DNA from 2 places in the Oryzomonas rubra genome. Region 1 is predicted to be linked to the other one. Evidence: riboswitches for the same ligand, from Rfam matches in the RefSeq annotation. Region 1 holds a riboswitch; the other holds the start of a gene.
What was found. Region 1 has a riboswitch for S-adenosylmethionine ahead of ET418_RS05560 (O-acetylhomoserine aminocarboxypropyltransferase/cysteine synthase family protein). Riboswitches for the same ligand answer to the same signal wherever they lie in the genome.
Positions count from the first base shown of each region.

Region 2: linked by a shared signal. The riboswitch ahead of metX (homoserine O-acetyltransferase MetX) and the one ahead of ET418_RS05560 (O-acetylhomoserine aminocarboxypropyltransferase/cysteine synthase family protein) in region 1 are both predicted to bind S-adenosylmethionine.

Region 1 covers NZ_SRSD01000003.1:105,109-110,389, forward strand. Annotated here, with positions in the region: gene tsf (translation elongation factor Ts) at 1-491, opposite strand, end outside; gene rpsB (30S ribosomal protein S2) at 537-1,310, opposite strand; tRNA gene ET418_RS05555 (tRNA-Val) at 1,556-1,630, shown strand; SAM riboswitch class I at 2,255-2,357, shown strand; gene ET418_RS05560 (O-acetylhomoserine aminocarboxypropyltransferase/cysteine synthase family protein) at 2,435-3,679, shown strand; gene thiS (sulfur carrier protein ThiS) at 3,694-3,906, shown strand; gene ET418_RS05570 (HesA/MoeB/ThiF family protein) at 3,909-4,718, shown strand; gene ET418_RS05575 (M67 family metallopeptidase) at 4,889-5,281, shown strand, end outside.
Region 2 covers NZ_SRSD01000005.1:229,070-234,350, forward strand. Annotated here, with positions in the region: gene ET418_RS10000 (OmpA family protein) at 1-371, shown strand, start outside; gene ttcA (tRNA 2-thiocytidine(32) synthetase TtcA) at 701-1,531, opposite strand; gene metX (homoserine O-acetyltransferase MetX) at 1,536-2,651, opposite strand; SAM riboswitch class I at 2,709-2,807, opposite strand; gene ET418_RS10015 (hypothetical protein) at 3,075-4,055, shown strand; gene ET418_RS10020 (DUF3147 family protein) at 4,164-4,493, opposite strand; gene cobI (precorrin-2 C(20)-methyltransferase) at 4,481-5,188, opposite strand; gene cbiE (precorrin-6y C5,15-methyltransferase (decarboxylating) subunit CbiE) at 5,188-5,281, opposite strand, start outside.

The DNA of each region.
Region 1 (5,281 bases):
TTGACGTAAGCCTGCTCCAGGAGACAGACATCGGCGTAGAATTTGTTGACCTGCCCCTCAATGATCTTCTCAATGATGTTTTCCGGTTTGCCGGTTTCACGGGCCTTGGCGCGATAGATTTCCTTCTCGCGCTCCAGAACGTCGGCAGGCACTTCCTCGCGGCGCACGCAGGTGGGCGAGGCAGCAGCGATATGCATGGCGATGTCCTTCACGAAGACCTGGAAGTTTTCATTCTTGGCAACGAAGTCGGTCTCACAGTTGATCTCGACCATGACGCCGATCTTGCCGCCGGCGTGGATATAACAACCGACGGCACCTTCAGTGGCGGCTCTGCCGGCCTTCTTGGCGGCAGCGGCAAGCCCTTTTTTGCGCAGGTAATCCACGGCTTTTTCGAAATCACCGGTACTTTCTTCAAGGGCCTTCTTGCAATCGAGCATGCCGGCCCCGGTCGATTTTCTCAGTTCGTTGATCTGTGCAGCAGTAACAGCCATCATATCCTCCTTCCCCGTACCAGGGGATCAATGTATAATCAGTGCCTATTCGGCAGTCTCGCCGGCAACATCTTCAACCGCTTCAGCAGCGGCGAATTCCTCGGTCCCTTCGCTGTCGGCCTGAAGAGCGGCGTTGCGGGCCTGGTTACCTTCGATGGAAGCGTCGGCAATCTTGGAGCTCAGCAGACGGATGGCGCGGATGGCGTCGTCGTTGCCGGGGATGACGTGGTCGATGGGATCGGGGTCGCAGTTGGTATCGACGATGGCAACAACGGGAATGCCCAGTTTGTTGGCTTCCTGAACGGCGATCTCTTCGTTCTTGGGGTCGATGACGAACATCAGGCCGGGAAGTTTGTTCATCCCTTTGATGCCGCCCAGGATCTTCTGGAGCTTTTCCCGCTCCTTATCGAACTGGAGAGACTCCTTCTTGGTATAGGCGTCAACAGTGCCGTCCTCGAACATGGCGTCGAGCCGTTTGAGACGGTCGATGCTCTGCTTGACGGTGGCGAAGTTCGTCAGCATGCCGCCCAGCCAGCGCTGGTTGACGTAAAACATGCCGCAACGGGTCGCCTCTTCGGCCACCGAGTCCTGAGCCTGCTTCTTGGTGCCGACAAACAACACGGTGTTGCCGCTTTCGACCGATTCCTTGACGAAGTTGTAAGCGGATTTGAAATAACGGACGGTCTTCTGCAGGTCGATGATGTAAATCCCGTTACGGGCCCCAAAGATATAGGGTTTCATCTTGGGGTTCCAACGCTTGGTCTGGTGGCCGAAATGGACGCCGGCCTCCAGCAGTTCCTTCATGCTGATACTTGACATATTCTTCTCCTTTGGTTTTTCCTCCGCCCCGTTGAATCCCTGCAAGCCACAAGGGACACCGCCGGTTCATTACCCGAGGCGTGCGAATTGAAATCGGAATTTTATAGCATGATAGCCACGGGATGACAAGCAAAATCACCTCCGGGTACGTGCGTCTTTCTTCCCGGCCCTCCATGACGCCACACAATTTTTGATCAGGGGGGCTTGACAGAAACCGCAGGCTCTGTTATTCAATTGGAACATTCGGGCGCTTAGCTCAGCGGGAGAGCACTGCCTTCACACGGCAGGGGTCACTGGTTCAATCCCAGTAGCGCCCACCAATGAAAACCATAATGGCTGGCCAACTTGGCAGCCATTTTTTCGTTCGAGCACGGCACGGCCAAACAAAAAATCCGTTCAGCTTTTGATGCTGCCATTGCTTGTTATTTAAATTTGAGAAATACAAGCAGATGAAAAAGTTCACTTTGTCATTGCTGATCTGTCTTGCAGTCATGGCAGGATCAAGATCGTCGCCCCATTCAAAATAGACATTTTTCTAAAATTCCGCGGGGATTCCCTGAAGATCGATGGCAGCAACCTCTCCCTGACCAAAATCAAATAACTCACGCTACGCATTATCCGCGTTGAACAGGCACAAAGGCCGAGGGAACCATTCCCCCGGCCTTTTCTTTTTCAAGCATTCGATAGATCACATCACGCCCTGCAGCGCAATCAGCGTCAACATTCCGCTCCGCCCCTGGCATATGCGTATTCACCACTAAAATACGTTACAATTTTATCGAGTGATGGCCATAACTTATTAGCTCAAAAACCATCGCAACGTTCCTCATGGAAAAATTGACCCACAAATACATCACCAATATGCTAAATATATCCTAAAAATTTATTGACAAAATATATGTAGTTTGTAAATATTGCTTCAAGACAATCGAATAACAACTCAGACCTTATTGAGAGTGGTGGAGGGAAAGGCCCGACGAAACCACAGCAACCGGCCCAGACGGGGCGACAGGTGCTAATTCCTGCCGGTACCGGCAAAGATGAGGTGGAGGTTGCGAAACCCATCCTTCGTGACACCCATCCCATCTGACATCAGATGGGATTTTTTTATGGAGACACATCAAATGGAAACACCACTACGTTTTGATTCGCTACTCGTGCATGGCGGCCTGGAACCGGGACCTGCGGGCGCCACCTCGGTCCCCATCGTTCAGTCCAGCGCCTTTGCCTACGAAACAGCCGATGCCCTTGAGGATGTCTTTCGCGGCCGGGCGGCCGGACAGGTCTATACCCGCCTGGGCAACCCGACTACCGAGGCCCTGGAACGGCGCCTGGCACTGTTGGAGGGGGGCGGCACGGCCATAGCGACCGCTTCGGGCATGGCGGCCATCACCACCACGGTCATGACCATCCTACGGGCCGGTGACGAGATCCTGGCGTCTTCCTCCCTGTTCGGCGGCACCTTTTCCCTGTTCCGCGATACCCTCTCCAACTTCGGCATCACGGCCCGCTTCGTCGATCCCCTTGACCTGGAATCGGTCCGGGCCGCCATCAACGACCGAACCCGGCTCCTGTTCGTCGAGACCGTGGGCAACCCCAAACTGGATGTACCCGACCTCCCCAGACTGGCCGAGATCGCCCACCAGGCGGGACTCCCCCTGATCGTGGACGCCACCGTCACCACCCCCTATCTTGCCGACGGCGCCAAACTGGGGGCGGATATCGTGATCCATTCCACCAGCAAGTACATCAACGGCAGCGGCACATCCATCGGCGGCGTCATCATCGACCGCGGCGTCTTCAACTGGAACACCGCCCGTTTTCCCCATTTCGAACCCTTTCACAAAAAATATCGCCAATTTGCCTTTACCGCCCGCGCCCGCAAGCTGGTGCACAAAGACGTGGGGGCCTGCGCCGCGCCGTTCAACTCCTTCCTGCTGACCGAGGGCATCCAGACCCTGGCCCTGAGGATGGAGCGGCACTGCAGCAATGCCCTGGCCCTGGCGCGTTTCCTCGCACAACACCCCAAGGTGGCGTGGGTCAACTACCCCGGCCTGGAGGACGCCCCCGGCCATGGGGTCGCCACCCGCCTGTACGGCGGCCGCTACGGCGGGCTTTTGACCTTCGGCACCGGCTCCAAGGAAACGGCCTTCCGCGTCATCAACGCCCTGCGTATGGCTAAAAACCTGGCCAACATCGGCGACGCCAAGACCCTGGTGATCCACCCGGCCAGTACCATCTGCGCCGATTACCCCCTGGAGGACAAGGCACTCATGGGGGTGTGCGAAGACCTGGTCCGGGTGTCGGTCGGCATCGAGGCCTCCCAGGACATCATCGACGATTTCAATCAGGCGTTGGACGCCATCTGATACGGAGAACTGCTATGAACATAACTATCAACGGAAAAAAAACCACCCTTGCAGAAAACCCGGCCCGCACCGTAGAATCCCTGCTGGAGGAACTGGATGTGGCGCAGCGCCAGTACGTTACCGTGGAACTGAGCGGCGAGATCCTGGAACGGGACGCCTTCGGGAACACGCTGGTACAAGACGGCGACGCCCTGGAATTCCTCTACTTCATGGGCGGAGGACGCTGACCATGCTGACCGACGAACAGATCGAACGCTATTCCCGCCACATCATGCTGAAAGAGGTGGGGGGCAAGGGGCAGCAGCGACTCTTCGATGGCCGCGTGCTGATCATCGGCGCCGGCGGCCTGGGGGCGCCCATCGCCCTCTACCTGGCGGCGGCAGGAATAGGCACCCTCGGTATCGCCGATGCGGACGACGTGGACCTGTCCAACCTGCAACGCCAGGTGATCCATTTCACCCCCGACGTGGGCAAGCCCAAGGTGGAATCGGCCCGGGAGAAGATGGAGGCCATCAACCCCGCCGTTCAGGTCAAAACCTACAAGGAATGGGTCAACGCGGCCAATATCGCGGACATCATCCGCGACTACGACTTTGTCATCGACGGCACCGACAACTTCGCGGGCAAGTTCCTGATCAACGATGCCTGCGTACTGGCCGGCATCCCCTACTCCCATGGCGGCATCCTGCAGTTCGACGGCCAGACCATGACCGTCAAACCGGGGGAATCGGCCTGCTACCGCTGCATCTTTCCCGAGCCGCCCCCCAAGGACGCCATTCCCACCTGCTCCCAGGCCGGGGTGATCGGCGTGCTGCCCGGCGTCCTGGGCACCATCCAGGCCACCGAGGCGATCAAATTCCTGCTGGGCAAGGGTGAACTGCTGACCAACCGCCTCCTCACCTACAACGCCCTGCGCATGAAGTTCCGGGAGATTCCGCTCAAACGCAACCCGGCCTGCCCGGTCTGCGGCGAGCACCCGACCATCACCGAGGTAAAGGACGAACTGGACGCCCTGACGGTCTGCGATCTGAAGAATTAAACCATTCGGGTTACCTGTGCCACAGAGGCGCAGCGTTAACGAAATTGAGTGATGGTATTTAATGCCACCTCGTTACCGTTCCTCCATCGTGGCAAGCGGTTTTAGACGTACTCCGTGATTTGCTCTGTGTCTCCGCGTCTCTGCGGCAAATACGTAGTGAGGTGTTCATTGTGCTGAAAATTCCCGATTCCATCCATGCCGACCTGATCGCCCATGCCCGCGAGGGATTCCCCCTGGAAGTGTGCGGGATTCTCGGCGGGACGGGCGATACCGTATCTGCGATCTACCCTATGACCAATACCGATGCCAGCAACGAGCACTTCATGATGGAGCCGCGGGAGCAGTTCAGCGTGGTGAAGGATCTGCGGGCCAAGGGGCTCTCCATGCTGGCCATCTATCACTCCCACCCCGAGACGCCGGCCCGCCCGTCTCAGGAGGATATCAAGCTGGCCCTCACGCCGCTGGTTTCCTACGTCATCATCTCGTTGGCCGATCCCACGAACCCTGCCGTGAAATCCTATAAGATTCACGACGGAAATGTAGAGCCTGAGCCGATCGAAACG
Region 2 (5,281 bases), on a different contig from region 1:
TCAGCCTCAAGGAGGCAGGCTTTTTCGATTCCGGCCAGGCCCAGATCAAACAGAGCGCCTATGAACTGCTCAACACCATCGCCGAGGTCATGACCCAGTATAACAACCCGCTGCGGATCGAGGGGCATACGGACAACGCCCCCATCAGCACCGCCCAGTTCCCGTCCAACTGGGAACTGTCCACCACCCGCGCCACCAATGTCCTCAAATACCTCCTCAAATACTACGACGCGGAGCCCGAAAAGATATCCGCCACCGGGTACGGGGAATTTCGCCCGGTCGCGGACAACTCCACACCTGAAAACCGTGCCAAGAACCGTCGCGTGGATATGGTCCTGCTCTCCGGAGAGGGCGAGCGCGGCGAGCCTTAAGAGGTTGTTGAAAAACAGCCATCTCGCCGCCCTCCGCAGGGCTTGTCTAGCGGGTGCGACGATCTGACTATTTTTGAACAACCTGAGTTTCGCCATTCACACCGGCCGGCAATTCCTTATCCACGTCATCATGCCTTAGAACGCCCTAAGGCGGTCCTGCTCCCCCCAAAATCACTGCATTTTCAGCATGCGACATTTACTGTCGCACCCCCATGCTATTGTTTCCTAAAACAATGTGGAGGTGCTCGATGGAACCGATGGTATTGCTGGGATTGATCGTAGTGGCGTATGGCGGGTATGTTGCGTGGCTTGACCTGCGGAAGGATGTTTCAGCCGTGCTGCCCATCCGTGCCGCCAGGCGGGACGGACGTGCACGGGTCGGGGAGCGCTACCTGCAATCGCCGATCAAGAAGGTGGCGGGGGTGTACGTTTGAAATTGCCTTCAACAGGCTGTTCTTGACGTGGGGAATATCCTTTTCCAACTCTTTCAGAAGCCGCTTCATCCGCTTGCGTTGCAGGTCGGCGGTGCCGCAGACCGGGCAGCAGCAGCAGACCACCGGCAGGGCGGCTTCGTGGGAAAAACGGATGATATCCTCTTCGGGCAGATACACCAGCGGCCTGATCACCACGGTCTCGCCGTTGTCCGCCAGCATGGAGGCGGCCATGGACTTGAGCGAGCCGACAAAGAACTGGTTCAAGAGCAGGGTTTCGATGAAATCGTCCTGATGGTGTCCCAGTGCCAGCTTGTTGCACCCCAACTCCTGGGCCGCCGTATAGAGGGCGCCGCGCTTGAAGCGTGCGCAGATCGAACAGTAGGAGGAGCCGGGCCGGCGCTTCTCATTGATCAGGGTGTAGTGCTCGGTGGGCACCATGCGGTAGGTGAAACCGTTCTCCCGCAGGAACCGCTCGATGACGTCCGTGCGGTAACCGGGGTACCCGGAATCGATGTTGACCGCCACGATCTCGAATGAAACGGGCGCGCGCCGCCGCAACTCCTCCAACAGCAGCAGCAGGGTATAGGAATCCTTCCCCCCCGACACCGCCACGGCAATACGGTCCCCCTCCTCGATCAGGCTGAAGTCGGCAACGGCCCGGCCGACCCCATGCCGCAACCTTCTGAGAAGTCCCTTGTTTTTGAATTCGTCAAGCGCCAGCGTCATAGCGTTACAAGCCCCCGCTTTGTTCCACACGGGAGAAGAAGTCCCGCACCAAGGGGGTAAAGGTTTCGTGTTCCAGCAGGAAGGCGTCGTGGCCGTACGCGGAGGTGATCAGGTGATACTCCACCGGCTTCCCGAGGCCGCGCAGGCACTCCACCATCTCCTCGGTCTGGTAGGCGGGATAGAGCCAGTCGGAGGTGAAAGCGAAGAACTGCACCGGTGCAGCGACCGGGGCAAAGGCCTCGGCCAGCGATTCATACCCCAGGGCCACGTCATAAAGATCCAGCGCCTTGGCCAGGTACAGGAAGGAGTTGGCGTCGAAGCGGTCCACGAAGTTGTAGCCGTTGTAATTCAGGTAGCGCTCCACCTCGAACTGGCCGAAAAAGTCGAACTGGCCGTCCTTGGCCGAGAAACGCCGGCCGAATTTCGTATTCATGGATTCGTCCGACAGGAACGTGATGTGGCCGATGCCCCGGGCCAGGGCCAAACCGTCCTTGGGATTGTGCTTGTACTCCCCCTTGCGCCAGGTAGGGTCGTTGAAGATGGCCCAGCGGGCAACGGCGTTGAGGGAGATGGCCTGGGGCGAAGGACGCGGCGTCGTTGCCAGCATAATGGCCGAGGCGACGCTCCCGGGATGTTGGGTGGCCCACTCCAGGGCCTGCATCCCCCCCATGCTCCCCCCCATGACGCAGAGCAGCTTTTCGATGCCCAGGGCATCGATCAGCAGCTTTTGGGCGCGCACCATGTCGCGTACGGTGATGACCGGAAAGGCGAGGTTGTAACGTTTGCCGGTTTTGGGGTTGATTGAGGTGGGGCCGGTAGAGCCGTGGCACGAACCGATTACATTGGAGCATATTACGAAATAGCGGTCGGTGTCCAGCAGGCGCCCCGGCCCGACGATGGCGTCCCACCAGCCCGGCTTGGTATCTTCTTCCCGGTGTTTGCCCGCCAGGTGGGCGTCACCGGTCCAGGCGTGTTCCACCAGGATGGCGTTGGAACGGGATGCGTTGAGGTGGCCGTAGGTTTCATACACAAGCGTGATCGGGGCAAGGAGGCGCCCGCTGTCCAGCCTGATGCCGGACTCGAAGGTTCTGGATTGTGCCGTGACGATGCCGACGGACATGAAAAAACCCCTTCACGCGGTATGAGAAGGGGCTGAAACGCTACGTTTACAGCACACCCCTCATCTTTGCCTTTCGGCAGGAATTAGCACCTGACGCCTCATTGGCCGGTTGCTGTGGCTTCGCAGGGCCTTTCCCTCCACCACTCTCGATAAGCAGGTCTATCGAACAAGAATAGTGGAAGAACACGAACATTGTCAACCAAATATGCTGCCGCAGTAACCAGCGTGCCGCCCGCCCTGCGACGCGCGAGGGGAGGAGCGTGGTGGGGTGCGACGGCCCCGTATCCGGCAGATGATGGCGAGACGGGAAAAACCTGGCCCAAGGCGGCTCCCTGCGGTGTCAAATTAGCTGGAAAAGGGGCGGGGCATCTGATATAAAACATGCTGAAATCATGAAGGATCAAGCACGTCCGAGGAGGAAATATGAAACGCCTGTTCTTGTTGCCGTTTTTGGCGGTGATGTTCGGTTGCGCCCAGAATCATTTCAATGTCCCTGCGGAACATTTTGCTGCACAGGTCAAGGTCCTCGGCGTGGCGCCCATCATCGTCGATGTGAACTCCGAGATCAAACACCCCGAGAAAGAGCAACTCGTCGCCCTGCTTGGCGACATGAACCGCAAGTATGAGCAGCAACTCGTGCGCAAGCTCAAAGCGACCGGCAACTTCTACACCGTGGCGCTCCTGGACGGCGACCCGCAGCGCATCTTCGCCAATCTCTTCTTCCGCAGCGAAAAACGGGACGACGCCACCATACGGTATAATAAATACTTTTGGAAAACCGACGAATTGCGGGACTACCTCAAGAAAAACAATCTGGATGCGGTCATGTTGTTGGTAGTCAGCGGCCTCACCCAGAACGAAAAGGTGTATTCCAACACCCTGCTGGCATCCCAGACCAGCGACTATAACTACCTCATTCTGACTGCCCAGATACTTGACGGCGACGGCACCATCCTCTGGGAGTACCCCAACTTCCGCGGGCGGATACTATCATACTCGCCCCTGATCAATCTCCAGTATCCCGATTTCAGCGAGGCGGAAGCCAACTTTTCCAGCAGGGCCGACCTGAAGTTCAAAACCATCGACGGCATCAGGCGAACACTGGACCAGCGGCAAAAGGACCTCCTGCTGCGGGAGACCCAGGAATCCGAGGTCTACGGCAAGCAGTTCGGGGATATCGTCTCGCTGCTGAAATATGATTCCGACGACGAGAAGAAGGGCACCATACCGGCCAGCAAGCCGGTGCCCCGCCTGGCGGAACAGCCGAAGCCGGTCGAACAGCCCGCCCCACCCGCAGCGGCAAGCCAGCCTGCCGCCGTGCCGTCCGTTGCTCCGGCCGCACCTGCTACACCGGCCGCGCCAGCCACCGACGAGATCGTCCCCGCCAAAGGGAGCACGCTATAACGCATTGTTCTACCGGACTTATCCAGTTAGGGGGTCATGCCCAGAAAACAACAACGCCTTTCCGGTTCTATTCGGAAAGGCGTTGTTGTTTATGACGTTACACTATTCTCAGCGCAAGAGCCATTGGTGTACGAGCGCCCCTCCCAGCCACAGGACGCCCCCCATGCCCAACGCCGCCGGCAGCCCCATCCCCTTGCGCAGACAGAGGTATGCCGCCGCAAAAAAGGCGCAGGTGGGCACCAGGCCCCACAGCACCCCCTTGAGATAGCCGTCGATGAGCGCTCCGTCTCCCGGCCGGTCCGTGGCCAGCCAGACCAGGACGATCAGGCTGATGAGCGGCATGGCGGCGATCAGCCCCCCCAGGGACGGGACGCGCCTGCCCAGCAGTACGCAGGCGATGATGAGGAGGTTGGTGGCGGCAAGCTTCAGCAGGAACATCTGATGATCATCAGCGACAGGTAATCGGGCGCATGGGCGGCGATCTCGGCAAAATCGGTCAGGACCTTTTGGCGGTCGCTCCCGACCCGTTCCACAAAAACCGTGCTCTGTTCGCGGCCCGTCTGCCGGATAAGCTCCAGAATATCCCCGAAGACCGGCTTGACCTTGAGCAGCACGACCGTTTCGAACCGCGCCAACGCCTCGGCGATCTTCTCCACGCCGGCGGTGGCGGGGATGACCGCCATCTTCTCATCGGCCTCCACCAGCGGTATGCCGGCCGCGGCCGCGGCCGCGTTGACACTGGAGATGCCCGGGACGATCTCGATGGGGATCTGGGGGCAGATTTCCCGCAGGATGCGCTGCAGATAGATAAAGGTGGAATAGAAGAGCGGGTCGCCGATGGTCACGAAGGCCACATCCTTGCCGTCCTCGGCCCGGACGGCGATCAGGGCGGCCGCTTCCTGCCAGGCGTGCAGCAGACGGGCCTTGTCCGAGGTCATGGGAAACTGGTGGACGATGACCTCCTGGCGGCTTTCATCCAGAAAGCCGCGGATCGTCGCCAGGGCGACGCTGGCCTCGGAAGGATTGGATACCGGCGCAAGGATCACGTCCGCCTGGCGCAGGACGCGCTCGGCCTTGCGGGTCAGCAACTCGGGATCGCCGGGGCCGACACCGACGGCAAAGATCGTTGCCATTACTCGTTCCCCTTGCGGGCGGTGATCACGTAGACCGGGTTCTGGGCCTCGAACATCTTGTACTCGGTCAGGTTGCGGGTCTTGGCGATATTG